Regions from separate parts of the Rahnella sp. CG8 genome, predicted to be linked through region 3. Evidence: predicted binding sites of a transcription regulator. Region 3 holds the regulator's gene; each other region holds the start of a gene.
What was found. The regulator CRP, encoded in region 3, controls carbon source genes, mostly activating them, when cyclic AMP is high. The targets are predictions, from matches to a motif close to ATGTGANNNNNNTCACAT.
Positions count from the first base shown of each region.

Region 1: the regulator CRP is predicted to act here: its motif matches at 7,319-7,336, upstream of HGO41_RS07720 (CidA/LrgA family protein).
Region 2: the regulator CRP is predicted to act here: its motif matches at 4,022-4,039, upstream of srlA (PTS glucitol/sorbitol transporter subunit IIC).

Region 1 is NZ_JABAED010000006.1:79,651-90,110, reverse strand. It holds gene flgG (flagellar basal-body rod protein FlgG) at 1-196, shown strand, start outside; gene HGO41_RS07750 (flagellar basal body L-ring protein FlgH) at 324-1,028, shown strand; gene HGO41_RS07745 (flagellar basal body P-ring protein FlgI) at 1,039-2,145, shown strand; gene flgJ (flagellar assembly peptidoglycan hydrolase FlgJ) at 2,145-3,095, shown strand; gene flgK (flagellar hook-associated protein FlgK) at 3,236-4,888, shown strand; gene flgL (flagellar hook-associated protein FlgL) at 4,916-5,878, shown strand; gene HGO41_RS07725 (CidB/LrgB family autolysis modulator) at 6,183-6,878, opposite strand; gene HGO41_RS07720 (CidA/LrgA family protein) at 6,871-7,275, opposite strand; gene HGO41_RS07715 (amino acid ABC transporter ATP-binding protein) at 7,635-8,480, opposite strand; gene HGO41_RS07710 (amino acid ABC transporter permease) at 8,496-9,410, opposite strand; gene HGO41_RS07705 (GNAT family N-acetyltransferase) at 9,426-9,941, opposite strand; gene HGO41_RS07700 (ABC transporter substrate-binding protein) at 9,957-10,460, opposite strand, start outside.
Region 2 is NZ_JABAED010000009.1:80,152-90,611, forward strand. It holds gene srlR (glucitol operon DNA-binding transcriptional repressor SrlR) at 1-647, opposite strand, end outside; gene gutM (transcriptional regulator GutM) at 727-1,089, opposite strand; gene srlD (sorbitol-6-phosphate dehydrogenase) at 1,176-1,955, opposite strand; gene srlB (PTS glucitol/sorbitol transporter subunit IIA) at 1,978-2,340, opposite strand; gene srlE (PTS glucitol/sorbitol transporter subunit IIB) at 2,350-3,339, opposite strand; gene srlA (PTS glucitol/sorbitol transporter subunit IIC) at 3,387-3,935, opposite strand; gene cueO (multicopper oxidase CueO) at 4,194-5,798, opposite strand; gene HGO41_RS10810 (YacC family pilotin-like protein) at 6,009-6,356, shown strand; gene speE (polyamine aminopropyltransferase) at 6,570-7,445, shown strand; gene speD (adenosylmethionine decarboxylase) at 7,474-8,268, shown strand; gene HGO41_RS10825 (hypothetical protein) at 8,699-9,574, shown strand; gene yddG (aromatic amino acid DMT transporter YddG) at 9,678-10,460, shown strand, end outside.
Region 3 is NZ_JABAED010000008.1:178,485-188,944, forward strand. It holds gene argD (bifunctional acetylornithine/succinyldiaminopimelate transaminase) at 48-1,265, shown strand; gene HGO41_RS10290 (YccS/YhfK family putative transporter) at 1,967-4,042, opposite strand; gene crp (cAMP-activated global transcriptional regulator CRP) at 4,104-4,736, opposite strand; gene HGO41_RS10300 (OsmC family protein) at 5,099-5,506, shown strand; gene HGO41_RS10305 (phosphoribulokinase) at 5,510-6,379, opposite strand; gene allS (HTH-type transcriptional activator AllS) at 6,515-7,429, opposite strand; gene HGO41_RS10315 (ureidoglycolate lyase) at 7,644-8,150, shown strand; gene allR (HTH-type transcriptional repressor AllR) at 8,237-9,046, shown strand; gene gcl (glyoxylate carboligase) at 9,161-10,460, shown strand, end outside.

The DNA.
Region 1 (10,460 bases), on a different contig from region 3:
AAGCTCCGGCGCACCAACCGAAAGCACTCCGGGTCTGAACGGCGCAGGTCTGCTGTATCAGGGTTATGTGGAAACCTCTAACGTCAACGTGGCGGAAGAACTGGTCAACATGATCCAGACCCAGCGTGCTTACGAAATTAACAGTAAAGCCGTGTCCACCTCGGACGAAATGCTACAGAAACTTTCCCAGCTGTAATGTTTGGCGGTTGATTGAAAACAAGAGGGCAGGGGCGGAAACGCTTCTGTCCTGAACCGGTTCAGATCCCTACCAGGTCGATTTTTTAAAGGCGATAACTGTGGTGACCAAAAAAAACACGTCGGTAATGACTTCTTCTAAAGACCGACCAGGCAAGCTGGTGCTGCCGCTGTTAATCACGTTACTGGCGAATGGCTGCGCGTATATGCCGCATACCCCGCTGGTACCCGGAGCAACCACAGCGACCCCTGCGCCTGCGGCACCGCCGGTTCCTAACGGTTCGATTTTCCAGTCAGTTCAGCCGATGAACTACGGTTATCAGCCTCTGTTTGAAGACCGCCGTCCACGCAATGTCGGCGACACGCTGACCATTGTCTTGCAGGAAAATGTCAGTGCAAGCAAAAGCTCCTCAGCGAACGCCAGCCGCAACGGCGCGACCAGCTTTGGCGCAGCGACAGCGCCACGTTATCTGGAAGGTCTGTTCGGTAATGCCCGTGCCGACCTCGATATGACCGGTGCCAACACCTTTGCCGGTAAAGGCGGCGCAGCGGCCAATAACACCTTCAGCGGCACCCTGACCGTGACGGTTGGGGAAGTGCTGGCAAACGGCAACCTGAAAGTTGTCGGAGAGAAACAAATCGAAATTAATCAGGGAACTGAATTTATCCGGTTCTCCGGTGTGGTCAACCCGCGCACCATCAGCGGTTCGAACGCCGTTATCTCCACGCAGGTGGCAGATGCACGCATCGAGTACGTCGGGAATGGCTACATCAATGAAGCGCAGAACATGGGCTGGTTGCAGCGGTTCTTCTTAAACTTATCGCCGTTATAACGAGGCAATCATGCGAAAACTCCTTTCCGGTATTCTCTGTCTGGCGATGTCCGCCCTGGTGGTACTGCCCGCATCCGCCGACCGTATTCGTGATCTGACGACGGTACAGGGTGTGCGTGATAACGCCCTGATCGGCTACGGGCTGGTGGTGGGTCTTGACGGTACCGGTGACCAGACCACACAAACACCTTTTACCACCCAGACGCTGACTAACATGTTGTCCCAGCTCGGTATCACGGTACCGGCAGGCACCAACATGCAGTTGAAAAACGTGGCAGCGGTGATGGTCACCGCCAAAATGCCGCCGTTTTCGCGTGCCGGTCAGGCCATCGATGTGGTGGTTTCATCCATGGGTAATGCCAAAAGTATTCGCGGCGGCACCTTGCTGATGACCCCGATGAAAGGGGTGGATAATCAGGTTTACGCACTGGCGCAGGGTAACGTGCTGGTCGGCGGTGCAGGCGCTTCCTCCGGTGGCAGCAGCGTGACAGTTAACCAGGTTTCAGGTGGGCGTATTACCGGCGGGGCAACCATTGAACGCGAATTGCCGAGTACGTTCGGCACCGAAGGCGTGATCAGCCTGCAACTTAACGACGAAGATTTCAACCTGGCGCAGCAGGTCAGTGACGCCATCAACCGTCAGGGAATGGGGGTGGCGTCAGCGCTGGATTCCCGCAATATTCAGGTGGTGGTGCCGCGTGGCAATACCTCTCAGGTGCGCATTCTGGCGCAGATCCAAAATATCGAAGTGAACGTCGGGCCGATGGATGCGAAAGTCATCATCAACTCCCGTACCGGTTCGGTGGTCATGAACCGCGATGTAACCCTGGATAACTGTGCGGTTGCACAGGGCAATCTGTCTGTGGTGGTCGATCGCCAGAACGATGTCAGCCAGCCGAATACGCCATTTGGCGGCGGTCAGACGGTAGTGACGCCGAACACCAATATTTCCGTACGCCAGTCCGGCGGGTCGATTCAGCAGGTACGCTCCAGTGCCAGCCTGAACAACGTTGTCCGTACCCTGAACGCGTTAGGCGCGACGCCTATCGATCTGATGTCCATTCTGCAGGCGATGAAAACAGCCGGATGCCTGCGTGCTGATTTGGAAATTATCTGATGAGCGATCTGATGTCGATGTCAGGGGCGGCGTATGACACGCAATCCCTTAACAAACTGAAGCGGGATGTGGCGCAGGATCCTCAGGCGCACATCAAAGAAGTGGCGAAGCAGTTTGAAGGGGTGTTCGTGCAGATGATGCTGAAAAGCATGCGTCAGGCACTGCCGCAAGGGGGGATTCTGGATAACGAATCCACCAAACTTTATACATCGATGTACGATCAGCAAATTGCTCAGGACATGTCCGACAAAGGGCTGGGCATGGCCGACATGATGGTCGAACAACTGACCGGTGGCAGCAAGCAACCGTCAGAACTGGCGGGAACGGTGCCGATGGCGCTGGACGGCGAAGTGCTGAAAACCATGCCGTTGCAGGCAATGGAACAGTATCTGCGCAAAGTCATTCCGACTGCGCCGGACCGCACCACCGGCGGCGCACCGTTGCCAGCCGACAGCGGACAGTTCGTTTCCAGCCTCACCATTCCGGCACAGGTCGCCAGTAAAGACAGCGGGATTTCGCATCAGCTGATCATGGCGCAGGCCGCGCTGGAATCTGGCTGGGGGCAGCGCGAGATCCCGACTGCCGACGGCAAACGCAGCTTCAACCTGTGCGGTATCAAAGCGGGCAGCAGCTGGGACGGTCCGACCACCCAAATCACCACCACGGAATATACCAGCGGCGTGGCGAAAAAAGTGCAGGCCAGTTTCCGCGTGTACGGCTCCTATGTGGAAGCCATCAGCGACTACATCAAATTGCTCACCAACAACCCGCGTTATGCGCAGGTTGCCTCGGCCAGTACTCCTGAACAAGCCGCGCATGCCTTGCAACGTGCAGGTTACGCGACCGACCCGAATTATGCCGACAAACTGGTGAGTGTGATCCAGAAAATCAAAGGCGCGGGCGAGCAGGCGGTGAAAGCCTATAGCCATGATTTAAAAGATATCTTCTAGACCCGCAAATCCTCGTTTTTTTTCTCAAGTTTTAGCGGTGCAGGCCGATAACACGATCAGAATGGGAAAAGGGGAAACCCCCGGCTCAGCTTCCTTAATTACACGGTGGTAAAAAGTCACCGGCAGCCAAAAGGTCACTCATGTCCAGTAGCTTAATTAATACCGCAATGAGCGGACTGAACGCAGCGCAGGCGGCGCTCAGTACCACCGGGAACAACATCGCTAACGTGAGTGTGGCCGGTTATAACCGCCAGACCGCCATTATTACGCAAAGTAATGGCATCTCTACTCCTGCCGGTTATATCGGCAACGGTGTGACGGTGACCGGTGTGAATCGTGAGTACAACTCTTTCGTGGTGAAGCAGCTTCTGGGTGCCAGCGCAACCGGCAGCGCGCTGTCAACGCAGCTTGATCAGGCCAGCTCTATCGATGACCTGCTCGGCGACAGTTCCACAGGTATCGATGCCACCATGTCGACCTTCTTTAAAGGCCTGCAAACGCTGACCAGCAATGCCAGCGACAGTGCGGCTCGTCAGGCAGTGCTGGGTGAGGCACAGGGTTTAACCGCGCAGTTCAACAGTTCAGCCAAATACCTGAACGACATGAATACCGCCGTTAACCAGCAAGTCACGCAGAATGTTGACCAGATCAACACCTATGCGTCGCAGATTGCCAAACTGAACAGTCAGATCACCGCGACGCGTGGCAGCACCGGACAGGAACCTAACGCCTTGCTCGATCAGCGTGACCAACTGGTCAGTCAGCTGAACAACGTCACCGGTGTGGTCGTGACCCAGCAGGACGGCGATACTTACAATATTTCATTCGCCAACGGCACGCCGCTGGTGAGCGGCGGCAACGCCAAAACGGTGGTTGCGATGCCGTCCAGTGCCGATCCTTCCAAACTGACGGTCGGCATGACCCAACCGGACGGTTCGGTTTCTGAAATTCAGGAAAGCCGTCTGACCACCGGTTCGCTCGGCGGCACGCTGGCTTTCCGTAAAGACAACCTGGAACCGGCCATTAACCAGCTCGGGCAACTGGCGCTGGCGCTGTCTGACAGCTTCAATACCACCAACAAAGCCGGTTTTGACCTCAACGGTGACGCGGGGACGGACTTCTTCTCCTTCACCGGCGCGACCACGGTCAGCAACACCAAAAATACCGGCAGCGCCCAACTGAGCGTGGCATATACCGACACGGCCGCGGTGAAAGCCAGCGATTACACCATGGCTTACAACGGCACCAGCTGGGATGTAACCCGCGTTTCCGACGGGGCAAAAATCACCCCGACGGCGGGCACCGACAGCAACGGTGATCCGACGATGAATTTCGATGGCTTGTCGGTTTCCGTCACCGGCACGCCGAATACCAATGACAGCATCACCATCAAAACGGTCAGCAATGTTGCGGGCAGCATGAATCTGGCTATCAGTGATTCTTCATTGATCGCCGCAGCGGGTGCGGCAGACAGCGGCGTGAGTGACAACACCAACGCGCAGAAACTGCTGAATCTGCAAACCGCGAAACTGGTGGAAGGTAAATCCACCCTGTCGGGCGCATACGCCAGCATGGTAAGTAACGTGGGTAACCAGGTTTCCACGCTGACCACCACCAGCACCTCACAGGCGAATATCGTCACGCAGCTCACCGCTCAACAGCAGTCTATCTCCGGGGTTAACCTCGATGAAGAATACGGCGATCTGCAACGTTACCAGCAATATTATCTGGCGAACGCGCAGGTCGTGCAGACGGCTTCGACGATATTCGACGCGATCATCAACATTCGCTGATCCCAGAACTGATAAGGAACTGATGCCATGCGTCTTAGTACCAATATGATTTACAACCAAAACATGAATGCGGTACTGGATGGTCAGAACCGTTTCCAGGCGACCGGTTTACAGTTGTCGACCGGCAGCAAAGTGAGCAAGCCTTCGGATGACCCGCTGGCGGCGTCGCAGGCGGTGCTGGTACGGCAGGCGCAATCGGAGAACAGCCAGTTTTCCGTGGCCCGTACCTTTGCTAACCAGAGTATGAGTCAGGAAGAGTCGATTTTAAGCAGCGTGACCTCGACCATTCAGGATGCACAGACGTTGATCGTTCAGGCCGGTGACGGTTCTTTAAGCGATGACGACCGTTCTTCTCTGGCGACTAAACTGGACAGCCTGAAATCGCAACTGGTGAACCTGGCGAACAGCACCGACGGTAACGGCCGCTTCATCTTCGCCGGTTACAAAAGTGATACTCCGCCTTATACGCAGGACGCCACAACGGGTGCGGTAACCTATTCCGGGGGCACGACGTCTATTACTCAGCAGGTTGATACCAGTCGTACCATGACCATCAACCATACCGGTAACCAGATTTTTAATGCCTTAACCGGTGATGCGAAAGCCGAACCGGACGGTTCTCCGAGCGAATCAGATTTATTCAAAACCATCGACGGTGCGCTGACTGCGCTGAGAACGCCATCGGCGGATAACACCACGGATACGCAATACACCGATGCCATCGATAAAGCCAACCGTGGCCTGAGTAACTCACTCAACAACGTGCTTTCCGTGCGTTCAGAGTTGGGTACGCAGATGTCCGAACTGGATAATCTCGATACACTGGGCGACAACCGTGATGTATCGAACTCGACCAAACTCAGTAATCTGGTCGATACCGAATGGACCTCAGCAATTTCGACCTACACCTTGCAGCAGGTTGCGCTTCAGGCATCCTATAAGACCTACAGCGCCATGCAGGGTATGTCACTGTTCCAGATGAATTCGTAATACTCTCCGGCGCGTAAGCTTACGCGCCAGGCTCCATCTCTTCGTTATCGCTGCCTGTCTGCTTTTACGGCAGACCGGCAGATTCTTTTCTGACTGTACTTAAACCGGGTACTTTCAGCTTTGTATGTCACTTTTTCTAAGGTTTAAGTGACATACACTTTTTCCTCGTCCTGCTTCAAATTGTCTCTGCGTTGGCTGCCTTCGTTCACCCCAGTCACTTACTTATTGTAAGCTCCCGGGGATTCGCTCAGTTGCCGCCTTGATACAATCCGAACCCGTTAGAGGAATCTGTGCTCGTTATAGGTTAATGACCGAAGAGGGCGAGAAGGACGGGGAACAGGAACGGGGCGAGCAGGGAGGTGATGATGCCGCAGATCACCAGCGCCAGTGAACTGAATGCGCCTTCCTGATAATCCATTTCTGCGCAGCGGGCGGTACCCAGTGCGTGTGATGCGGTACCCATCGCCAGCCCGCGTGAGGCTTTGGTGGTGATCTTCAGAACATTCAAAATCGTATGACCAAAGACCGCGCCGAGGATGCCGACGAAAATCACGCACACGGCGCTGATGGCCGGAATACCATTGATCGACTGCGCGGTGGCCATGGCAATCGGCGTGGTGACGGATTTCGGTAATACCGATGCGGCAATTTGCGGCGTTGCTCCCATCCATAATGCAATCGCGGTGCCGCTCACCATCGCCACCACGCTGCCGATAAAACAGATACTGATGATGGATTTCCAGCGGGCGCGGATCTGATGCAGTTGCTCGTACAAGGGAAACGCCAGCGCCACGACGGCGGGTTGCAGCAGATCATTGAGGATCTTGCTGCCCGCGAAATAGCGCGCGTAAGGGATATGGGTGACCAGCAACAGCGGAATGATCACCACCATCGACATCAGCAGCGGGTTGAGCAGCGGCATTTTGAGTTTAATAGCGAGCTTACGGGTGGCGAAAAACACCACCAGCGTCAGCGGCAGCGACCACAATATATCAATCATTTTTATCCTCCGCTTTATCCGTCACCGCACCGCGTTCGCCATGGATATAGTGGGAACAGTAGGCGACAACCAGCAATACAATCAGGGTACTGACCAGACACGACACCACCAGCGGCCCGAACTGCGTGCGCAGTTGCTCGTAATAATTCATGACCCCGACGCCGATAGGGACGAACAGTAACGCCATATAGCGAATCAGAACATTACAGCCCGGTTTGACCCATTTGAACGGCAGAATTTGGGTTGAAAGCAAACCAAACAGGATCAGCATGCCGATGATGCTGCCGGGAATGGTGAGCGGTAAAAGAGATGAAATCGCATTCCCGGCGAATAAACAGAGATAAATCAGAATAAACGCCCGAACATATTGGAATACCAGAGAGATTGCGGTGCTCATGGTGTATCACCCAGTTGAATAATGTATTCATCATACAATTAAGATGTGATCTGCGCCACAAAACGGAGTATGAAATTTAGGAATGAAGTGTATTCCAAAATGGCGTTTGGTAAACGGGGAAAATACGGATTGTGGGTGGCGGGCGATTCAGAAAGCTTGCTGAATGAGAGGTTCCAGCCTGTCGCGGTGATACCTGAAACATAGCCAGCGAGCGGATCGCTGGTTGAAAAAGCGAAGGGAGATCCGGGAGGGAAAAGCACTTCTCCCTCCCGGGCGGTTTCGGCGCAGCGCGTCAAATGAGCACTGCGGGTAAGAAACCGAAATATTCCCGGTCTTAAGAAATACTAAATTTGCCAGTCTTAAAGCACCTTCTCCAGAAAAGCCTGGGTTCTGGCATGAACCGGCCGTTCCAGCACCTGTGCGGCAGCGCCGCTTTCAACCACGCGACCATCCACCATAAACACCACCTGATCCGCCACCTGGCGCGCGAAGCCGATTTCATGGGTGACGACCACCAGCGTGACGCCCGACTGCGCCAGCTTCTTAATCACATCCAGCACTTCGCCAACCAGTTCGGGATCGAGGGCGGACGTCGGTTCATCAAACAGCATGACTTTAGGATTCAGCGCCAGCGCACGGGCGATGGCGATGCGCTGCTGCTGTCCGCCGGACAAATGACGCGGCCATGCGTGCGCTTTTTCGCGCAGACCGACCGTGTCGAGCAGTTCACAGGCACGGGCGATGGCGTTTTTGCGGCTCAGCAGACCGTGAACCACCGGCGCTTCGATGATGTTATCCAGCACCGTCATGTGCGGGAATAAATTGAAATTCTGAAAAACGTAACCGACATGTGTGCGCTGTTTGAGGATGGCGCGCTCTTTCAGTTCATACAGCGTATCGCCTTTGCGGCGGTAGCCGATGTAATCGCCGTCAATCTGAATAAAACCTTCGTCGACGCGCTCAAGATGGTTAATCGTGCGCAGCAGGGTCGATTTCCCCGAGCCGGACGGGCCGAGGATCACGGTCACGGTGCCCGGTTCGATGCGCAGACTCACGTTATCCAGCGCTTTGTGCGCGCCGTAGTATTTGCTCAAATTATTGATTTCGATGCGCCCGACGGTAGCAGCCTGAGGTTTGCGTGGAAACAGCTGCTCAACAGGCGCTTCCTGCGGGCGGTTAACGAATAAATCAAAGGCTTCTGACATAGTGCTTTCCCTTTATTAAGAACGGGCGACGCGCCACTGACGCAGGCGCTGCAAGGGTGTCGGCGCGACCTGACGCACGGTGCCGCGGGAGAAATAGCGTTCGACGTAATACTGCAAAACCGACAGCACGGTGGTGATCAGCAGATACCAGATGGTGGCGACCATCAGCAGCGGGATCACCTGCTGTGTGCGGTTGTAAATCACCTGCACGGTGTAAAACAGTTCCGGCATCGACAGGACGTAAACAATCGATGTGCCTTTCGCCAGGCTGATCACTTCGTTAAAACCGGTTGGCAGAATTGAACGTAACGCCTGCGGCAAAATGATGCGGAAGGTCCGGCGGTAGGCCGGTAATCCCAGCGCGGCCGCAGCTTCATGCTGGCCGTGTTCTACCCCTAAAATCCCGCCGCGAATGATCTCGGCGGTATAGGCCGACTGCACCAGCGACAGACCGAGCACGGCGACGGAAAACTGATCCAGCAAATCCACCGTCGGGGTGCTGAAAAAGGAAATCGTGGTGAACGGAATGCCGAGCGAAAGGTTGTCGTAGAGATAGGAAAAGTTGTAGAGAATGATCAGCACCAGCAACAACGGCAGGGAACGGAACAGCCAGATATACCCCCAGGCCAGTGCGTTCAGTAAATAGGATTTCGACAGGCGGGCGAGGGCCAGTGCCGTGCCGAAAATCACCCCAAAAAGGGTGCCCAGCAGCGTGAGCAACAGGGTTTTGCCAAGCCCGGACAGGATCACCGGATCAAAAAACCACTGACGAAATACGCCCCATTCCCAGCGGGAATTCGTGGCAATCGACTGGATGATGCCCAGCAGAATAAACGCCGAAAAAACCGCACCGGCAAGACGCCACGGATAGCGCGCTGGCACCACTTTCAGCGGCGGATGATTCACAGATGAAGGGGCATTTTCGCTCATCATTTTCTCTTTCTGTTACGTTGCAGATGACGTGACCGGCACGTCCGCCTTCAGCGTTTTGGTAAACGGCAGGCGCCCGTCATACGGTGGCCGGGAATAGACCTCCGGATCGAGGCGGGTGTCGAATTGCGGCTGATAACCGCGGGACAAATACAATCCGACCGCTTCGGGCTGGCGGAATCCGGTGGTGAGAAATACCCGCCGGTAACCGTACGCGGCTGCACGACGTTCCAGTTCATGCAGGATTTTTTGTGCCAGTCCCTGACGGCGCAGCGCGCGGTGAGTCCAGATGCGTTTGAGTTCGGCAGTCTGCTCGTCGTAGCGTTTGTACGCGCCCATTGCAATGGGCGCGCCGTTTCTCAGCAGAACAATGAAGGTGCCATCGGGCGCGGAAAACACGCTGTCATCTTCCGGCGGCTGGCTCGAGAAGAAATCGCCGTAACGGTCGCGGTATTCACCGAATAATCCTTCGATGACCGGCGCAATCAGCGGGTCTTCCGGCACGGTCTGAATGAAAATATCTTCGCTCATCGTTTCTGCTCCTGATCAGTCGCCCAGCCCCGGCGGGTTAATTTCAGAGTGATCGATTTTCTCGACGCTTTCGCCCCAGCGGTCCAGCACTTTGATATACGCTCCGCTGGCAATGGCGCTGTTCAGCGACGCCTGCACGGCATCCACCAGACCATTCCCTTTTTTCAGCGTCACCGCGATATTGGCGGTTTTCGGCCAGCCGCCCGGCACCGTGCCGACCAGTTTGGTTTTGCCGGTCAGCAACGCTTTATACGCGCCGGTGACGTTCGGGCCGAACGTGGCATCGGCACGACCGGACTGGATAGCCAGCGTCGCGGCAGCGTCATCGGTGACATATTGCGGTTTCAGCGCCGGTAATCCTTTAGCCTGGTTTTCTTTGTCCCACGCCAGCAACACGGCTTCCTGATTGGTGCCGGAGCCGACAATAATGCGTTTACCGGCGATATCGGGTGCGGATTTTATCGAGGTGATTTTGCTGTCACTTTTCACATAGAAACCTAGGGTATCTTCGCGGTAGGT
Region 2 (10,460 bases), on a different contig from region 3:
GGGCTTTTGCGGCCAAATTTTGACGAATCCACCAGCAGGAAAATACGCTCAGCCGCTTTACACATCGCCTGACTGACGCCGTGAACTTCGTTGAATGTGGTAACACCGCCGTCGAGATCGACGCCATCTGCGCCGATAAACAGTTTGTCGAAATTGAATTTATCAAACGCGCTTTCGGCCAGACTGCCGTGGAAGGAGGAGGATTTTTTGCGATAGGTGCCGCCCGGCATCAGGATGGTCTGGTCATTATCCAGTTCCACCAGCGCATTGACGATATGCAGGCTGTTGGTCATGACGGTGATGTTATTAAACTGACTGAGGAAAGGCACCATCTGCATCACGGTGCTGCCCGCATCAAAAATCAGCGAGTCGCCGTCCTGAATTTCCTGAATAGCTGCGCGGGCAATGCGCAATTTTTTTCCGGTATTAATGTGGGTTTTACGGTCGATAGGCTGGTCGCCTTCTTCACGGCTGAGCACCACACCGCCGTAAGTGCGGATTACTGCACCCTCTTCTTCCAGCAGGGTGAGATCTTTGCGGATAGTGGTGCCGGTTGTGGCGAAATGCGCGGCGAGATCGTCCACCGCCGTCTTTCCAAATTGCTGTAAATGCTCCAGTATCGCCGCCTGCCGTTGCTTAGGTTTCATCACGATTTTCGCTCAAATTTTAAGATAAATTCACAGCCATAATTCTTTTTGAAAGATAATAGCTTTTAAAGTGAAAATATCATGATTTCGGTTCAATCGCTAATGATAGTGCAGTTTGAATATTCGGATCTTTCGGGAAGATCACACCTGTCATCAATTGTTCCCGGCTCATGCCATTAAGCGACGTTACCGGCCGGGGGCGGGCGAAAATCGTCAGGCCGCGCAGTAAAAAGCCGTCACAGACTTTTTCCTGTTTATCGAAAGCCAGCGCCAGTACCACTCTCGGTTTGAAACGTCCGCCGGAACGCCCGACGCCCACATTTCCCTGTAAACACAATCTGTCGAATGCCCGGTTAAAGCGCTGTAACTGCCACCAGCCGAGCGCGATTTGTGCCACCCAGGCCAGCACCGCACAGAATATTAATGCCGCAGTCGGGGTCATTATTTTCTCCTTAACATGATGTTGTTAATAACATGATGTTGTTAATGACAGAGTAATCCGCCCCTGCATAACAGAGGCGGAACACATCAGAACATCACCTGACCGCCGGTGATATTGATCGACTGACCAGTACAATACGAGGCTTTATCGCTGGCATAAAACAGCAGCATATCCAGCACATCCTGATAGTCGCATCCGCGTTTCAGCGGCACTTTATCGATGTAATACTGCTCGACTTCATCGGCCTGAATGCCCAGTTTTTTGGCGTATTGCGGTAATAATGACTGGAACATCGGCGATTTGAGTAAATTGCCCAGCATCAGCGAATGCACGGTAATACCGTACTCTGCCAGATCCAGCGCCAGAGACTGTGTCAGCCCCACGCCGCCGAATTTGGCCGCGCTGTAACCGGCATTATGTTTGCTGCCCACTTTGCCGGATTTGGAGTTGATCTGAATAATGCGTCCCGGAATACGGTCGCGGATCATCAGGCGCGAAAACTCACGGGCGCAAAGGAAATATCCCACCAGATTGACCTGCAACGAGAGATCAAAGTCGTTGAGGGCAAAATCCGTGATTGGCGATGCCTTCGCCATCCCTGCGCTGTATACCAGTAAACTGACCCTGCCGAACGTCTGATCCACCGCTTTCGCCAGTTGTTCTACGCTGGCTTCATTGGTGGCATCGACTGCAAATCCGAACGCCCTTTCCTCGCCAAACTGCCGGTTAATCTGCTCTGCCACCGATGCGGCATTCTTCTCATTCAAATCCGCCACCGCCACGCGATAGCCGGATTCAGCCAGCCCCTGACAGAGAAATGCGCCCAGCGTCTGCCCCCCGCCGATCACGACTGCAACCTGTTCCATAACTGACTCCTGACTCTGATAGTTAATCGATAAATTTCAATACGCTGCCCAGCGGAATATCGTCGGGCGTGGTGCCTTTTACATGTACGCTGCCGGGAAACTCAGCCTCGGCACTGCCGTCAAAACGCAGGGTGATATGCCCCAGCTCGCGCAGATTTTGCATCGCCACCTCTCCCACGGCGGTCACCGGATAACGCACATCAGCCAGTTCCATATACGCGCCACGATGCAATTCCCCTTCCATTTTCCCGGGCTGGTGAATGAAGCAATAATCCTGAATATCCGCTGGCGCCCCTTCACGGAAGGTGATCAGCATCTGGTCGGTTAAGGCTTCACGGGCGAAATCGCCGATTTGCGTAATAGTGGTTTGATAAATGGTTTGCACAGTGACTCCTTACTGGTAAATGAAAGCGGAAGCGGCCCAGGCGATAAGTACCGTCGGTGCGCCGGTCAGAAAACGGCTGACCAGCACCGAAGGCACGCCGACGCGCACGGTGTCCTGTTTGGCTTCGGCGAGCGAAAGTCCGACAGGAATGAAATCGCACGCCGCCTGAGCGTTGATGGCGAAAAGTGCAGGCAGCGCCAGATGTGGCGGGATATTGCCCAGCCCGATCTGCACCCCCACCAGCACGCCGATAACCTGCGCGATCACCGCGCCCGGGCCGAGGAAAGGAGAAAGCAACGGGAAGGAACAGATCAGCGCCAGCATCACCAACCCGACCGGGCTTTTCGCCAGCGGCGTCAGCCCGTGCGCCACCAGATCACCCAGCCCGGAGGCCATAATGATGCCGATCAGCGCCGCCACGAACGCCATAAATGGCAGGATGGTTTTGAGCACGGTGTCGATGGTGTCGCGCCCGGCCTGGAATAAAACGGCTACGCCGGAGCCCATCCCCATCCCGACTTTCGCCAGCAGGCCGTCGCTTTGTTCGGTAATTTTTTTAGTGGTGTCGTAGTCGCGTCCTGCCGCAGCCGGTGCGGGTTTAGCCGCTGCGCTTACCGGCTCAGCCGCCTCTGCGCTTTCCAGCACGATGTCATGCTCACGGACACCGGAAACATAAATGTCTTCGGTAATAAATTGTGCCAGCGGGCCGGATTTACCGGTCGAATGGATATTAACCGTCGGGATGCGTCGCTTTGGGTAGATGCCGCAGCGCAGCGTGCCGCCACAGTCGATTACCGCCACACCGATTTCCTCTGCCGGTGGCTCACCTTCTTTAAAACCGTCTACCGTTTCCCAGCCGGTCAGTTCTGCCAGCTTGTCGACAATCGCCGGGCGCGTGCCCGCCGTGATATACATCACTTTTTTGCCGGGTACCGCCTCAATCAGCAACGGACCACCCCAGCCACCTTCACCCCGGTTAATGCGAATCGTAACGCTCATTTTCTGCTCCGCTTTTTAGAATTTGACCTGATTAGAATTGAACCTGATTACAACTGAACCTCACGATCAAGCTGAATGCCCATCTTGCGTTCAAAGATGCGGGTGGTGAGATCCGTTACCCAGCCGCGGAAGAAGTTAGTCACCATACCGACCAGGAAATAACTGACGGCCAGCGGCCCGAGCGGTAATCCCAGCGTGGTCAGTCCGCTGGCAACGCCGAGATACACAAACAGTTCGCCGGGGTTAATATGCGGGAAGAGTCCGTTCATGGAATGGCAGCTGTAGGAGCCTGCGGCGTAATAGCTGGGTTTGTAGATTTCAGGCATAAAACGCCCGAGGCTGAGGGTCATCGGATTGCAGAAAACAAAGGTGCCAATCACCGGTAACAGCAGATAACGTGAAACCGGATTTCCGGCACAACGCTGCGCCAGACGTTCGATCCGCCGCTGTCCGACAAACACGATCAGCGCGTTCATGACGACCAGCAAACTAATTAAGAGAGGCAGAATGCCGGTGACCATGCCGACAAACACCTCTCCCCCTTTTTGAAACAGGCCGATAAACCACTCGGCACCGTGCGTTATTACATCGATCATCATCTTCTCCTGTAGGGATACGTGGGTTTAAGCTTTCATGTTTTGTTACTCCACGCTGAAAATATAATCATATTGAATTTATATTAATTATATATTGATCACATTTTGAAAGTTTAATCTTTCAAATTGAAAGATAGATATTCGAAGGAGTAGCACAGGCAAAGAAAGAAACGGGAGGGAAAGGAAAGACGCGGGCCGGAGGATCGCCCCCGGCCGCTGATTTTTAAGAAATTACAGAAAGGAAAGCAGTAAACCGGATCACGCGGATACCGTAAAGCCGAGCATCATGCCGGTGTCTTCGTGTTCCAGCAGATGACAGTGCGCCATGTAAGCATGTTGTTTATCCGCCAGATGATTAAAGCACACCAGCACTTCGCTGCGGGCGCCTTCAACGCGCACGATGTCCTTCCAGCCCTGACGATGGGGCGCGACCGGCTGACCGTTTTCAGAAAGAATACGGAACTGTGTGCCGTGGATATGGAAAGGATGCAGCATCATGTCGCCTTCGCCCGAAAGGGTCCATTTCTCATACTGGCCTTGTTTCACATCGAAAGCGGGCAGGTTCATGTCGTAGGCTTTGCCGTTAATTTTGTTGCCCTGCATGAAATCATAACCACCGGACGATTGACTCATGTCCATTCCTGCCATACCGCCATGACCGTCGTGACCGGAACCGGACATACCCGGCATTGCGGCCATCCCGCCCCCGCCGTGATCCATGCTCATGCCGGCCATCGCCTTGTGGCCATAACGTTTCATCAGCGCCGCCATACCCTGCTGATCAAGCTGCGGATCCATCATCAGTTGCAGCCAACGGGTCGGCAGATTATCCACTGACACCAGCGCCGGAAGCGGCACCAGCGTGTCCGGCAATGAACTGCCGCTTTGGGTCAGCGTCGGCTGAATGCGTAACACCGGCAACGGTTTGTCGAACGGTGCCAGCGTCATGCCCATTTGCTTCACCGGCAGCGTGACCAGATCAAAAGCTTTGCCGTCGCTGCAATCAATCAGCACTTCAAAACGCTCGCCCATCAGCAGCGGCAAATCGCTGACTTTCACCGGCTCAGGCAGGAAACCGCCGTCACTGGCGATGACATACATCGGCCGCTGATCGCTGGTGGCGATGTGCAGCGAACGTGCATTACAGCCATTGAGTAAACGAAAACGTACCCAGCCACGGGAAATTCCGTGCTGCGGATACACCGCGCCGTTGGTCAGCATGTGTTGCCCGAACCAGCCGACGGCGGCGGTCATGACGTCCATCTGATAATCGATTTTACCGGCGTCGTTCAGGCGCTTATCCTGCAAAATGACCGGAATATCATCCACGCCCCAGCGTTTTGGGATCTGCAACAGATCACTGCTTTCATCTTCGATCAGCACCAGCCCGGCGAGCCCCATCGCCACCTGATAACCGCTGGTCTGATGCGGATGCGGGTGGAACCAGCAGGTCGATGCGGGTTGATCAAGTTGCAAACTGACTTTGCGATTCTGGCCGGGTTCGATTAATCCCTGCGGCCCGCCATCCACGTCACCGGGAATTTCCAGCCCGTGCCAGTGAACGGTGCTGGCCACATCCAGCCGGTTATTGATGGTGACGCTGACCGGTTTCCCACGACGGATACGCAACGCGGGGCCGAGAAGATTACCGTTTACGCCCCAGGTTTCAGTGTTCACGCCGGGCAGAAACTGGCTCTGCCCGCGCTGTAATGTGAGCGTAATGGCGCTGCGGATATCCGGTTCGAGCAATGCCGGGATGGGCAATGCCGGGCGGTCAGCGGCGAGCGCAAAGCGGCTCCAGCCGGGCAGCATACTGGCGGCGCCCATCAGGGTCGTCCACTTCACGAAATCGCGTCGGTTCATTTTTCGGTCCTTTTGAAGGGTGATAACCAGACAGATGGCGCAGGCGTGCCATAATAGTACGACAGCCTATTCCTTCCCCTAAGGGGAAGGTCAAGCGGTTCAGCGGTAAAAGAAATTTGGTGCCGCTCAGTGCAAATATGGTAACGTCCTTTTAACTGCCTGTGAGCCAAGTCCTTCTGACTTTCAATCTACAAGAACAAGAACACACCCATGAAAAAAACAACACTGTGTTTGTTATTACTGTCGCTGCTCGGTTTCTCCTCCGCCAGTCAGGCGCTGAGTGAATCAGAAGCGGAAGATCTGGCGGATCTGACGGCAGTCTTCGTTTATCTGAAAAATAACTGCGGTTACGAACAACTGCCGAACACCCAAATCAAACGGGCTATCGTGTTTTTCGCCCAGCAAAACCGCTGGGACCTGAGCAATTACAACAGCTTTAACATGCAGTCGATGGGCGAAGAAAGCTACCGTGATCTGAGTGGGATCGCCGTGCCTAAACCGACAAAATGTAAGTCTCTGGCCCGCGACTCGCTGAGTTTACTGGCCTACACCAACTGAATCCTGTCAGCCGCTTTTCAGCCGTGAGCTCCGTCATTCTGATGCCGGAGCCTGTTTTCTTTCCCCCTGTCCCCCGATTTTTCGCACCACGCCTGCCTCGTCTACACTTAATCTACATTTACCTGTCTGAAATTCAACCGTGCATGGACAGGCAGAGTTAGCTATCATGTGCGCCCATTTTTATGGCTGCGATTGATCAGGAGAAACAACGACATGTCCCGGAACTCGTCATCCAAAGAAATATGGTATGAGACGCTGCACGCCCATTTTGGCCAGTACTTCAGCGTCGATAAAGAGTTATACCGAGAGAAAACCGATCATCAGGATCTGGTGATTTTCGAGAACGCGGCGCTGGGTCGCGTCATGGCGCTCGACGGCGTGGTGCAAACCACCGAGCGTGATGAATTCATTTACCACGAAATGCTGACCCACGTCCCGTTGTTCGCCCACGGCAGTGCCCGCAAGGTGCTGATCATTGGTGGCGGCGACGGCGCAATGCTGCGCGAAGTGTCTCGCCACAAAGGCGTGGAGTCGATCACGATGGTGGAAATTGATGCCGGCGTGGTGGAGTTTTGCCGCCAGTATCTGCCCAACCATAATGCCGGTTCTTATGACGATCCGCGTTTCAAACTGGTGATCGACGACGGCGTGAACTTCGTTAATCAGACCACTGAAACCTTCGACGTGATCATCTCCGACTGCACCGATCCCATCGGTCCCGGAGAAAGCCTGTTTACGTCGGCATTCTACGAAGGTTGTGCCCGTTGCCTCAATCCGGGCGGCATTTTCGTGGCACAAAATGGCGTGTGCTTCCTCCAGCAGGATGAAGCGGTGAACAGCCACACCAAACTGAGCCACTATTTCAGTGATGTCAGTTTCTATCAGGCCGCGATCCCGACCTATTACGGCGGCATCATGACCTTTGCCTGGGCGACCAACAGCCCGGAATATCGCCAGATTGACAGCAAAACCTTGCAGGCGCGTTTCGACGCCGCAGACATAACTTGCCGTTATTACAATCCGGCGATTCATCACGGCAGCTTTGCCCTGCCGCAATATTTACTGAATGCCCTGTCAGCCGCACGCTGATACAGCATCCATAAGGGGGTGAACTAAATTGCAAAAGCTGAAACTGCATGGCTTCAACAACCTGACCAAAAGCCTGAGTTTTTGTATCTACGATATCTGCTACGCCAAAACCGCAGACGATCGTGATGGCTACATTGCCTACATTGACAAAGAATATAACGCCAACCGTTTGACGGAAATTCTCACCGAAACCTGCTCCATTATCGGTGCCAATATCCTCAACGTGGCGCGACAGGATTACGAACCACAGGGCGCCAGCGTGACGATTTTAGTGAGCGAAGAGCCGATGGACCCGCGTGATGTCGATACCACCGAGCATCCGGGCCCGTTGCCGAATTCCGTGGTCGCGCATCTGGATAAAAGCCATATCTGTGTGCATACCTATCCGGAAAGCCATCCCGAAGGCGGGCTGTGTACCTTCCGCGCTGACATTGAAGTCTCGACCTGTGGCGTGATTTCGCCGCTGAAAGCGCTGAACTATCTGATTCATCAGCTTGAATCCGACATCGTCACCATCGATTACCGTGTCCGGGGTTTCACCCGCGACGTGAACGGCGTTAAACACTACATCGACCATTCCATCAATTCGATTCAGAACTTCATGTCGCAGGATATGAAAGCGCTGTACAACATGATGGACGTCAACGTGTATCAGGAAAACATCTTCCATACCAAGATGTTACTGAAAGAGTTCGATCTCAAACATTACTTGTTTAATGCCAAACCGGATGAACTGAGCGCGCAAGAGCGTAAAGAAATCACCGATTTGCTCTACAAGGAAATGCAGGAAATCTATTACGGCCGCAATCTGCCGTCAGTCTGATCAGAGCTGAATAAAGGAAAGGCCGGGCATTTTTGAAATGTCCGGCCTTTCTTTTGTATAGACAAATTCTGATATTGAATATTCCCCCGCCTGAAACTCAATAAGCATTACTTAAGTAAAATATATTTACATGGATGAATACCCGCTATACTCCTTAAGACAAATTAATATCAAAACAGTCATTAAATCTTTATTTAAGCTAAATTTAACGATGAAGGATCTGTTATTTAAGCCAAATTAAAGAAATAATATACAGATATTAAGTCAAACAAAATTGTTATATAACCAATAATTTAGCTTATGGCAGATCAAAAGATCGCTTTTTTACTAAAAACAGATAAATAACTTTAATTATCCCCCTCCTGACATTAGCATCCCCTCATTGCTTACTAAGCAACCAGCTCCATCCACCCGTAAGTAGAAATAAAACATGAAAATGATTAAATTAAAGACCGTATCCAGCTTGCTGGTCGCGAGTTCTTTATTGGTTTCCGGGGTTTCCCGGGCCGGGGAAAGTTTGTTGAGCAGCAATACCGAAGGGATGCGGCACTATGTGAGTTATGGTGCCGAATATTACAAGTGGGACGAATCCGTCAGTAATATGGACGGTAAATATGTTGCTGAACATGGCCCGCGCCTGCGCGTTAATTTCGGATCCAATAACTATCTCGATACCCAAAGCGGCTTATTAAAAGCCTGGGACATGAGCGTGATGTTCGGGATCGTCCGTTATAAAGGCAGTACGCTGGACGATCAGGCCAACGTGCCGAACGGCTCGCTGAAGGGCAAAACCTATTACACCGGCTACAGCGCGGACATGACCCGTGGCTACCGTTACCGGGCATCCGACAGTGTGTCTTTCGATATGAAAGGCGCTGTCGGCGGCCAGGCGTGGGTGCGAAATATCCGCTCTGACGATGTGTATATTGCCTCACAAAACACCACCCGGCAGTACACCGCCGTTGAAGTGTCTTTGCAGCCTTACGCCAAAGCGTCACTGGGGGCGAACTGGCAAATGACCGCAGATTCACGTCTGAGTCTGGAAGGCGGTGCGCTGTATCCGATTAAAACCTGGACGCACAGCAATCAGGGAGGGGTCTGGCTGGAGCCGAAATCCAGGCTTTCGCCATTTACCAGCCTGACCTGGAATATCAACAAAGATGTTTTTGTGAAAGCCAGTTATGTGCATCAGAAATACGGCAAGTCGGACGAGAAACAGGGTGATCTGAACGGACGCACCGTTGGCTATTATCAGCCCGCGACCACCACTTCCACCGTGGGTCTGGAAGCCGGTTTCTACTTCTGATGATTTCAGACAATAAGCGCCTCTCAAGCGGATTGTTCCGGTGTAAATAACCGGAACAATCGCTTATCTTAAAAGTCTCCTTTTCCTGAGGCTTACCTTTCTTATGGATCGTTTTGCAACACTGTCTGGCGTTCTCGCCATTTTATTGTGGAGCATGAGCGTGGCGCTCACCCGCAGTTTGTCCGAATCTCTGGGGCCTTTTGGTGCGGCCGCCTCTATTTATACTGTCAGCGGAATTTTAGTCTGGATGGTCGGCGGCAAACCGTCTCTGCGTGGTGAATCTGCTGCATATCTGATCATCTGCGGTCTGCTATTTATCTTTTATATGGTGGCATTTTCACTGGCGATCGGTCTGGCGCATACCCGTCAGCAAACGCTGGAACTCGGGCTGGTGAATTATCTCTGGCCCAGTCTGACATTGCTGTTTGCGGTTCCGCTGCTGAAATTACGCGTTCGCTGGTGGATCTGGCCGGGCGCGGTGCTGGCATTTGCGGGAGTGCTGTGGGCAATCAGCGGCGGTCACGGGCTGGATATTCACCAGATGATGCGCAATGTGCGCGGCAACCCGGTGGCCTACGGTCTGGCGCTGGGCGCGGCCGTGTCGTGGGCACTGTATTCCAATCTGGTCCGCGTATTGTGTAAAGGCAAAGGCGTGCTGCCGTTGTTTCTGCTGGCAACCGGCGGCGTATTGTGGGCGCTTTACTTCACGTATTCCTCCAGCCGTATCAGCCTGACATTACCTGCCATTCTCGAATTACTGGCGATGGGCGCGGTGACCGCAGTGTCGTATCAGTGCTGGGATATTGCGATGAAAAAAGGCAATGCGACACTGGTGGCCGCGCTGTCATATTTCACGCCGCTGTCATCGATTCTGATTGCCGGATTG
Region 3 (10,460 bases):
ATTTTGTGATTATATTTTCATATCAATGGTCGTGAGGGAGAAGGGTAATGGCGGAAAAATCATCGGTAGATCGGGGCACATTCGATAAAGTTATTTTGCCGGTTTATTCACCTGCGAAATTCATTCCCGTGAAAGGTAAAGGCAGTCGCGTGTGGGATCAGCAAGGGAACGAGTATGTTGATTTCGCCGGGGGTATCGCTGTGACGGCGCTTGGACATTGCCATCCGGCACTGGTGAAAGCGTTGCACGAGCAGGGCGAAACCCTGTGGCATGTCAGTAACGTATTTACCAATGAACCCGCCCTTCGACTGGCGCAGAAGCTGATCGACGCCACCTTTGCCGACCGCGTATTCTTCGCCAACTCCGGCGCTGAAGCCAACGAAGCGGCCTTTAAACTGGCGCGCTATTACGCCTCGCACCGTCACAGCCCGTACAAAAGTAAGATCATCGCTTTCCATAATGCCTTCCACGGTCGCACGCTGTTCACGGTTTCCGTGGGTGGCCAGCCGAAATACTCCGACGGCTTCGGCCCGAAACCCGCTGATATTGTGCACGTGCCGTTCAACGATCTGGATGCCGTAAAAGCGGTGATCGACGACCACACCTGCGCCATTGTTGTCGAGCCTGTGCAAGGAGAGGGCGGTGTCACGCCTGCGACCAAAGCGTTTCTGCAAGGTCTGCGCGAGCTTTGTGACAAACATCAGGCGCTGCTGGTGCTGGATGAAGTTCAAAGCGGCATGGGGCGCAGCGGCAAGTTATTCAGCTACATGCATTACGGCGTGACGCCGGACATCCTGACCACTGCCAAAGCGCTCGGCGGCGGTTTCCCGGTTTCCGCCATGCTGGCAACCGAAGACGTGGCCTCGGTGATGGAACCGGGCAAACATGGCACCACCTACGGCGGTAACCCGCTGGCCTGCGCCGTCGCTGAAGCCGCGCTGGATATCATCAATACGCCAGACGTGCTGGCCGGGATCAACGAGCGCCGCGAGAAATTCATCAGCGCGCTGGAGGCCATCAACCAGAAATATCACATCTTCAGCGAGTTCCGCGGTCAGGGGTTGCTGATCGGCGCCGAGCTTTCTGATGCGTATAAAAACCGCGCCGGAGAATTCCATGCCGTTGCAGCAGAATTCGGGTTGATGATGCTGGTCGCCGGACCAAACGTGATGCGGTTTGCGCCATCGCTTGTTATCGACTTCGCGGATATTGAAGAGGGGATGGAAAGGTTTGAGAAAGCAGTGGGGAAAGTTTGTGGGGGGTGAGCCCCACGCCTCCGTCTTTAAACGCTTGATCGAGACAATTTCGGTTTCTCACTAACATTTATCACATGGCCTCTCGCGCCGAAACCGACCAAGAGGGAAAAGTGCTTTTTCCCTCTTGGATCTCCCTTCGCTTTTTCACTGCGCGCTGTCGCGGGCACGGCGGACATGTTCTGGCGCATTAGTGTGTGGCGCAAAATGTCATCGCTGCGCGATTCCCGAATTTCAGGCTTCGAGCCATAGGTCTCGAACCGTTCATTCGGTGCCATTTTTGAGCACGCCAATCGACATTTCTAAAAGATAAAACCCTTCTGCTTTTGAATTTAGAATCCTGCGGGCGAATCAGAAATCTTGCTGAACGGAGCGGCTTCGAGACCAGTGGCTCGAAGACCGGGAGAAGGAACCGCAACGCGGCAAGATTTCAAGCCTGTCACCGCGGTTGCTGAAACATAGCCAGCAAGCGGAGCGCGTGTTGAAAAAGCGAGGAGGAATCCAAAGGAGGAAAAGCACTTTCCTCCTTTGGTCGGTTTCGGCGCGGTGAGTTAAGCGAGCTCGGCAATTGAGAAACCGAAACTTTCTCAATCCATTTTAAGCCGTCAGTGCGCGGTCCCCGCACTTGAGAAACCGAAATATTCTCCGATTAGCTTTAAAAAGCAGTCTGGCTGCAAGCCAGTAAAAAGGGGATTTGAAAGGGGTCTCCCCCTTCACGCCCGCCGCGTCAGCCAGATCCCATGATGCGGCCTCTGCTTCCACGCCAGTGACGAGATGGTATGCATCACGCTGAGATGTGAAATTACGCGCCGCAGATGGCGTTCCATTTCGGTCAGTGGCATATCCGGGTGAAGTTCCGGCGCATTAAACAGGTTGTTCTCGCTGCCCGGCCCGTCGTAGAGCAGTCGTTGCTGACAGCTTTGCAGCGCGATTTCGCAGGTCTGTAAATACTCCGTCGCCAGTTTTTCCGGCAGCATGTAATGCTCGCGGGCGAGGATCGTCATCGCGTTGATATGCTCAACCACAAACTGACTGTGCGTCACCCACAAACGCATATCCGCCAGATAATGTGAGTTAAAACCCGGCTCCTGCATCGCCTGATTTAGCGAAGTGAACAGCTTATTGTGCGCCTGATTGACCTGCATACGGGTGTACGCCAGTTTGGCGGTGTCGGGGCTTTCCTCGAGCAGCAGGCGGATAGCGTCCTGATAGATTTCCAGCGCCTGGTGTGCATTCTGGCGCAGCAAACCGCTTTGCCATTGTGGCCACAGCCAGATAGTGCCACCAAAGGCCAGCGCGCAGCCGATCAGGGTATCGACCAGTCGTGGTACCAGAAAATGCACGCCGTTCATCGCCAGCAATTGCAGGGTATACACTGCAGTCACCGTCATGCCGACCATCGCCAGTCCGTAGTTTTTGCGCAGAACGGTATAGGACAACAGGGTGATCAGCAGCATGCACAGCAGCGTGGTGCCTTCCGGCAGTTCCAGTTTGAGCAAGCCTGAGGCAATCAGCAATCCGGCCAGCGTACCGAGTGCACGGTGCTGGATCCTCACCCGCGTGGCGTTATAACCGTTCTGGCTGACCAACATGATAGTCAGCAAGATCCAGTAGGGTTTGGGCAAATTGAAGAACAGACCCAGACTGCTGCCAATCGCCAGAATAATGCCCAAACGTGCGGCATTACGCAGTGCCACGGATTTGAAGGAAAGATAGCTTTTCAGCGCGGGCCAGAAGGGCAAACGCGGCTGGGTGTTCATCAGGTCACGTTTGTACAACGGCCGCTGTGTGCGTAACAGACGGGCAATGCGGCTGAAATGGTAATAACAAAACTGACCTACCGGATTGTCCGGGTTGCGCGCGGCGATTTTCTCCAGCGCGGTCAGCTCATTGGCCATCGTAAAGCGCCCGGATAAACGGTGATAAAGAATATCGTCGGCAATCACCCGAAGACGGGTGGAAATCACCTGTGCATTTCGGCGGATAACCGCTTCGGCATGGCTTTCCTCCACCAGTTTCTGCACTTCTTCCGGCTGATGCAGGCTCACTGTAATGTGCTCCTGCAAATCGAGCGCTACCTGAAAACGCTGAAACAGCCGTTTATGGTGATGATGATGTCCGTGCTGGGGCAACATGTGTAATTGCTGATAAAGCAGGGCAATCAGGTCGATAACCTGCTGCTGGCGGGTTAGCAGTGGGGGTAACGCGGTTTCGGGATCGGTGTGTTGCGTCAGCAGGCTGTACTTGGCTTCGAAATAATCCGCGAGTTGAAGATAGAGCTGGCTGAGCGTTTCGCGCATCGGTTGTTCTTCCGAAATACGAAACCACGCCCAGTTAAACAATCCGTACCAGGCTGTGCCAGCGGCGAACAACACCGGGGCCTGCCACATCGGGCGCACGCCCACCATACTCAGCGTGAAGATAGTCGCCACCAGCGCACCGGGCAACAGGCGCGCATGCAGCGGGCTGATTTCACCGGTGACGCCGAGCAGTAACGCCAGCGACAGCATGATCAGCGGCAGCGGTATATGCCAGCTTTCGAGCATCAGTTGCAGCAGAAGGCTGCTCACGGCAAAGAGTGAACCGCCAACGAGCAGGCGTTTGAAAAAGCGTTTATGCGGGGTATCCAGACCGGCGATGTTACAACAGGCCGGGCAGAGGGAAAACAGCAGGCCCATTTGCAAATTGCCAAACAGCCAGCAAATGCCAACAGGTAAGCACAACACCAGCGTCTGGCGCAGCGCGTAGTTCACTTCAGGATGGTAAAACAGTCTTCGCCATAGCGTCATGGGTAAAGCTTAGCCCATAAAAAAGGCGCGACAGTGTTTTGCCGCGCCAATTTTTGAGGGATTAACGTGTGCCGTAAACGACAATCGTTTTACCGTGTGCGGAGATCAGGCTTTGATCTTCCAGCATTTTGAGAATGCGTCCGACTGTTTCACGTGAACAACCGACGATTTGGCCAATTTCCTGGCGGGTAATCTTGATTTGCATCCCGTCCGGATGGGTCATTGCATCAGGCTGTTTAGCCAGATTGAGCAAGGTTTGAGCGATACGACCGGTAACGTCAAGGAAGGCAAGGTTGCCGACTTTCTCTGACGTCACTTGCAGACGGTTGGCCATCTGCGCGGAGAGACGCATCAGAATATCCGGGTTAACCTGAATCAGCTGGCGGAATTTTTTATATGAAATTTCAGCCACTTCACAGGCAGTTTTAGCACGTACCCAGGCACTGCGTTCCTGACCTTCTTCGAAGAGTCCCAGCTCACCGATGAAGTCACCTTGGTTAAGGTAGGACAGTATCATTTCCTTGCCTTCTTCATCTTTAATCAGGACAGCAACTGACCCTTTCACGATGTAGTAAAGCGTTTCGGCTTTTTCACCCTGGTGAATCAGCGTACTTTTAGAAGGATACTTATGTATATGACAGTGAGACAGGAACCATTCAAGAGTCGGGTCTGTTTGTGGCTTGCCGAGAACCATTTGCTATTATCCTCTGTTGTTATCGCTGCCCAAAATCACAGGGCTCAGAGTTCCCTGTACGGCACTTCAAATCCAAAGCGCCCTTTCAGCATATAACTCTCCAGAAATGCTGCAAGCGGATGTCGGAGTGCAACAGCCTGTTTATTGCTGTCATCACCGTGGGTTCTGTACTTAAACCGCAAAAACCGTCACCGCAATTTACTGGAAAGTATGTTTCGGCTTTGTTTGTAGCACAGGTTTGAGATGCTGTCTTCTGTTGTCTCGCTTCAGCATGATGGCGATCGGGTTACGTTGCCAGATTTTAGGTGAAAGGGTACTCTGAGAGCAGATTTCGACAAGTTTATTCACCGGGAGAATAGTTCATGCATGCACGTGTCAAATGGGTTGAAGGACTGACATTTTTAGGTGAGTCTGCATCGGGTCATCAGATTTCAATGGATGGAAACGCGGGTGATAAAGCCCCAAGCCCGATGGAAATGTTACTGATGTCCGCAGGGGGGTGTAGTGCAATCGACGTGGTGTCAATTTTGCAAAAAGGTCGTAATGACGTGCGTGATTGTGAAGTGAAGCTGACCTCACAACGCCGCGAAGAAGCGCCGCGTCTGTTCACTCACATCAATCTGCATTTTATCGTCACCGGTAAGGATCTGACCGATAAGATTGTTGAACGCGCAGTCAGCCTGTCTGCCGAAAAATACTGTTCTGTGTCTCTGATGCTGGGGAAAGCGGCCACAATCACCCACAGCTTTGAAGTGATTGCAGCCGAATAAAGTTTACTCGATCTTCTTGCCTTCCATCAGGCGCTGCACCAGCGGCGCCATGATCAGCTCCATCGCCAGCCCCATTTTGCCGCCCGGCACCACCAGTGTTTTGATGTGCGAGATAAACGACCCTTGCAGCATGGCCAGCAGATACGGGAAATCGATGTCATCCAGTCCCTGAAAATGAATCACCACAAAGCTTTCATCCAGTGACGGAATGGCTTTGGCGGCAAACGGGTTCGAGGTGTCGATGGTGGGTACCCGCTGGAAATTGATGTGCGTGCGGGAAAACTGCGGGGTAATGTAATTGATATAGTCATCCATCGAACGCACGACGGAATCCATCACCGCTTCACGGGAATGCCCGCGCTCGCCGGTATCGCGCACCAGTTTCTGGATCCATTCGAGGTTGACGATAGGCACTACGCCGACCAGCAGGTCGACCTGCGCGGCAACGTCAATTTTGTCCGCCACCACACCACCGTGTAACCCTTCGTAAAACAAAATATCCGTCGGTTCCGGCAACGCCTGCCACGGCGTAAAGGTACCCGGCACCTGATTGTAGGGAACGGCTTCGTCATAAGTATGCAGATACTTACGTGAACGGCCAGTGCCTGTTTTACCGTATTCGATAAAGCTTTTTTCCAGCAAACCAAAGTCATTGGCTTCCGGCCCGAAGTAGCTGATATGACGTCCCAGATCGCGCGCCTTGCGTATTGCCGCATCCATTTCAGGACGGGTGAAATGATGAAAACTGTCGCCTTCCAGTTCCGCCGCACGCAAACCAAGCTGCTGAAATATTTTACGAAATGCCACGCTGGTGGTCGTGGTGCCTGCACCGCTCGAACCGGTCACGGCAATAACAGGATGTTTGGCTGACATAATGCGCTGTTCTCCATAAAGGTGATGCAGGCAGGCGAGACGCGGTCTTTTCTGTGGTCGAAGATCTGGCGTCAAGGCTGCGCATAATTAAGCCTATTGTTACCATATTTATTCGCGAAGCCAAAGAGGGCATCACTATTCTAAACCCGCCAGCAACGGTTGGATCAGCGGGTCTTTCTGGTGGAACAGAGAAACAATGTCATGCAGCGCCTTGCCTGTGTACTCCTTTTTCCACGCCAGACTGAGCGGGGAAGGGGCGCGCGGATAGCGGATTTGCCGGGCGATCAGCTCGCCGCTGTCGAGATATGGCTGGCACAGATGGCGCGGCAGAAAACCGATACCCATTCCCTTCAGGTGACAGGCCAGTTTAGTCGCCACATCTGCCACGATGATCTGCCGTTGCCCGGTCAGCAACCAGGCTACCCGCTTGTTCAGATGGCGCGAGGTGTCTTCCACATTGATGGCAATGTACTGACGCAACACCGCTTCTTCCAGCATGCCAGTGATGTGCTGCAGCGGATGAAAGGGTGCATGAACAAAAACCCAGTCCACCTCACCCAGCGGCAGCAGATTCACGGCGTTAGAAAGGGATTCGGTGCCGGTGACGCCAATCGCCAGCTGAAAATCTTCGTACAGCAGCGTATCCCATACCCCCATGTAAATCTGTCGTGTGAAAGTGAACTGCGTGAACGGGTAGCGCTGCGTCAGACAGCTTAATAACGCCGCCAGAGTTTCAGGGCAGTACATCAGATTGTTCACCACCACATTCAGCTGGCGCTCAATGCCGTCGTTAATCTGCTGCAGTTCTGCCGGTACACCCTCCAGCCAGGTTAGCCACTGGCGACATCGTTCAAGCAGATGCTGTCCGGCGGGCGTCAGCGACACCGTACGGGTCGTGCGGTTGAGCAATAACGTCCCGGCACTGTCTTCCAGCATCTTAATTCGATAGCTGATGGTCGCGGGCGTTTTATGCAGCATCTCTGCCGCGCGGGAAAAGCTGCCTGTTTGTGCGACGTGCATAAAGGTTTTAATCGACTCCTCATCCAGCATAGGTCACCCGAAGTAATGTTAATGCATTGAATGAAAAAGATTTTATAGATTTAACCGGATGAGAATTGTGGACTTCATCAATTTTATGGAATCTTTTTCCATATTTCGATTGAGCAAGTTGGAAAAAGTTTCTACAGTAATTGCATTGAGGATAAATCCGCCAATCTGGCGGGCTTATCTCACCGGTTTTATTTTAAATGCAGGGATGAATGCCATGGAACTTCCGGTTTACCCGCTGACCCAGGCGGCCTTCGCGGCTTACGGCGATGTGATTGAGACGACAGGTCGCGATTTTTTTCATATCAACGACGGCAAGGTTGAGCGGTACCACGATCTGACCAACGTGGAAATCCTCGGGCAGGATCGCCCGCTGGTCAGCATCAACCGCGCCCAGCCAGCACCGTTGCCCATTGTGGTGACGCAACTCGAAAAACACCCGCTCGGTTCACAGGCGTTTGTGCCGATGCAGGGCGAGCGCTTTATCGTGATTGTTGCGGCAGGGGGCGAGACGCCGGACATCTCCACGCTGAAAGCCTTTATCACCAACGGCCTGCAGGGCGTGAATTATCACCGGAATGTCTGGCACCATCCGCTGTTTGCGTTTGAGACGGTGACGAATTTTCTCACCGTCGATCGTGGCGGCGCAGACAACTGTGATATCAGTCAGTTACCTCAGGGCTATCAGCTTATTTTACCCGTTGCGGCGGGATTAAAGTCGTGACGCTATAAAGCATCTTGCATAAGATACAAGCATCTGAAAACAAGCGAAACGCGGGCGCTCAGCGCCTGATGCTGGAGAAATGTGAGATGGCCGAAGTAAAAAAACGGGGGCGTCCTAGCCAGCCTGGTTCTGGTTCGCAAAAGGGCGCTCAGGCCTTAGAACGCGGCATTGCGGTGTTGAATTATCTGGCGCAGTCCGGCGGCAGTTCTTCTGTCAGCAACATTGCAGAGAATTTGTCGCTGCCCCTTTCCACCACCTTTCGACTGCTGAAAGTGCTGGAAGAGGCCGATTTTGTTTATCAGGATGCGCAACTGAGCTGGTGGCACATCGGCTTACAGGCGTTTACGGTCGGATCGTCTTATATCCATAACCGGGATGTATTGTCAGTCGCCGCGCCTTATATGCAGCGCCTGATGTTGTTGTCGGGCGAAACGGCCAATCTGGCGATCCGCAACGGTTTCGAAGCGGTACTGATCGGCCAGCGGGAATGCCAGTCGATGGTGCGGATGTGCGCGCCGCTTGGCAGCCGTCTGCCACTGCATGCCTCCGGTGCCGGGAAAGCGTTGCTGTATTCGCTGGATGACGAGGCGCTGATGAGCCTGATGATGCAGGCGGGGTTGAAGAACTTTACGACGCACACGCTGGATAATCTGAATGCGTTGAAAAAGGATCTGCAACACGCGCGTCAGCAGGGTTTTGCACAGGACAGCGAAGAGCATGTGACAGGGCTGAACTGTCTGGCCTCGGCGATTTTTGACAGCAATAACAATGCGGTGGCGGCGATTTCGATCTCCGGCCCCAGCTCCCGCTTAACGACGGAGCGTTTTACCGATTTAGGCGAACTGGTGCGGGATACCGCGCGTGACATCAGTCTGGCCCTGGGCCAGCGGCACTAACCGGTTCGTCCTGCGATCCCCGCTCTGTCGTGAGCGGGATTTTTTTCAGTCAAATTAAAGTTGGAAACTTTTTCCGTTATTTTATGCAAAGCGGAATTACCTGAGGATTTAGCTATGGCTCGTATGACAGCTGCACAGGCAGCAATGTATGTGTTGGAAAAAGAAGGGATCACCACCGCGTTTGGTGTACCGGGCGCAGCGATTAACCCGTTTTATAACGCCATGCGCCTGCATGGAAAAATCCGTCATGTGTTAGCCCGTCATGTGGAAGGTGCATCGCATATGGCCGAAGGCTATACCCGGGCGAAAGCCGGGAACATCGGCGTGTGCCTGGGGACGTCTGGCCCGGCGGGTACCGACATGATCACCGCGCTGTATTCCGCCTCGGCGGATTCCATTCCGATCCTGTGCATTACCGGTCAGGCACCGCGCGCGCGTCTGCATAAAGAGGATTTTCAGGCGGTGGATATTCAGGCGATTGCCGGTCCGGTGAGCAAAATGGCGGTGACCGTGCTGGAACCTGCGCTGGTGCCGCGTGTCCTGCAACAGGCGTTCCATCTGATGCGCTCCGGTCGCCCCGGTCCGGTACTGGTCGATCTGCCGTATGACGTGCAGACCGCCGAAATCGAATTCGATCCGGAAACTTATGAATCGCTGCCCGCTTACAAGCCTGCCGCCACCGTCGCTCAGGCCGTCAAAGCGATGGAAATGCTCAACGCCTGTGAGCGTCCGCTGATTGTGGCCGGTGGCGGTGTGATTAACGCTGATGCCGCCGCGCTGTTGCAGCGCTTTGCTGAAATAACCCAAGTGCCGGTGATCCCGACGCTGATGGGCTGGGGCGTGATCCCGGACGATCACCGCCTGATGGCTGGCATGGTCGGATTGCAGACCGCGCACCGCTACGGTAACGCCTCACTGCTGGCGTCGGATCTGGTATTTGGCATCGGTAACCGTTTTGCCAACCGTCATACCGGCTCGGTAGAGAAATACACCGCAGGCCGCAAAATCATCCACGTTGATATCGAACCGACACAAATCGGCCGCGTACTTTGTCCTGATTTAGGCATTGTGTCTGACGCCGGTGAAGCCCTGAAACTGCTGATTGAAGTGGCAGAAGAACAGAAAAAAGCCGGCAAACTGCCATGTCGCGAAAGCTGGATCCAGGAATGTGAAGAACGCAAACGCACCATGCTGCGCAAAACCCACTTCAACGATGTGCCGGTCAAACCGCAGCGCGTCTATGAAGAAATGAGCAAAGCCTTTGGCCGCAACGTGAATTACGTGACCACCATCGGACTGTCGCAGATCGCGGCGGCGCAGATGCTGCACGTATTTGAACCGCGCCACTGGATCAACTGCGGTCAGGCGGGCCCGCTGGGCTGGACCATTCCTGCGGCACTCGGCGTTTGCATCG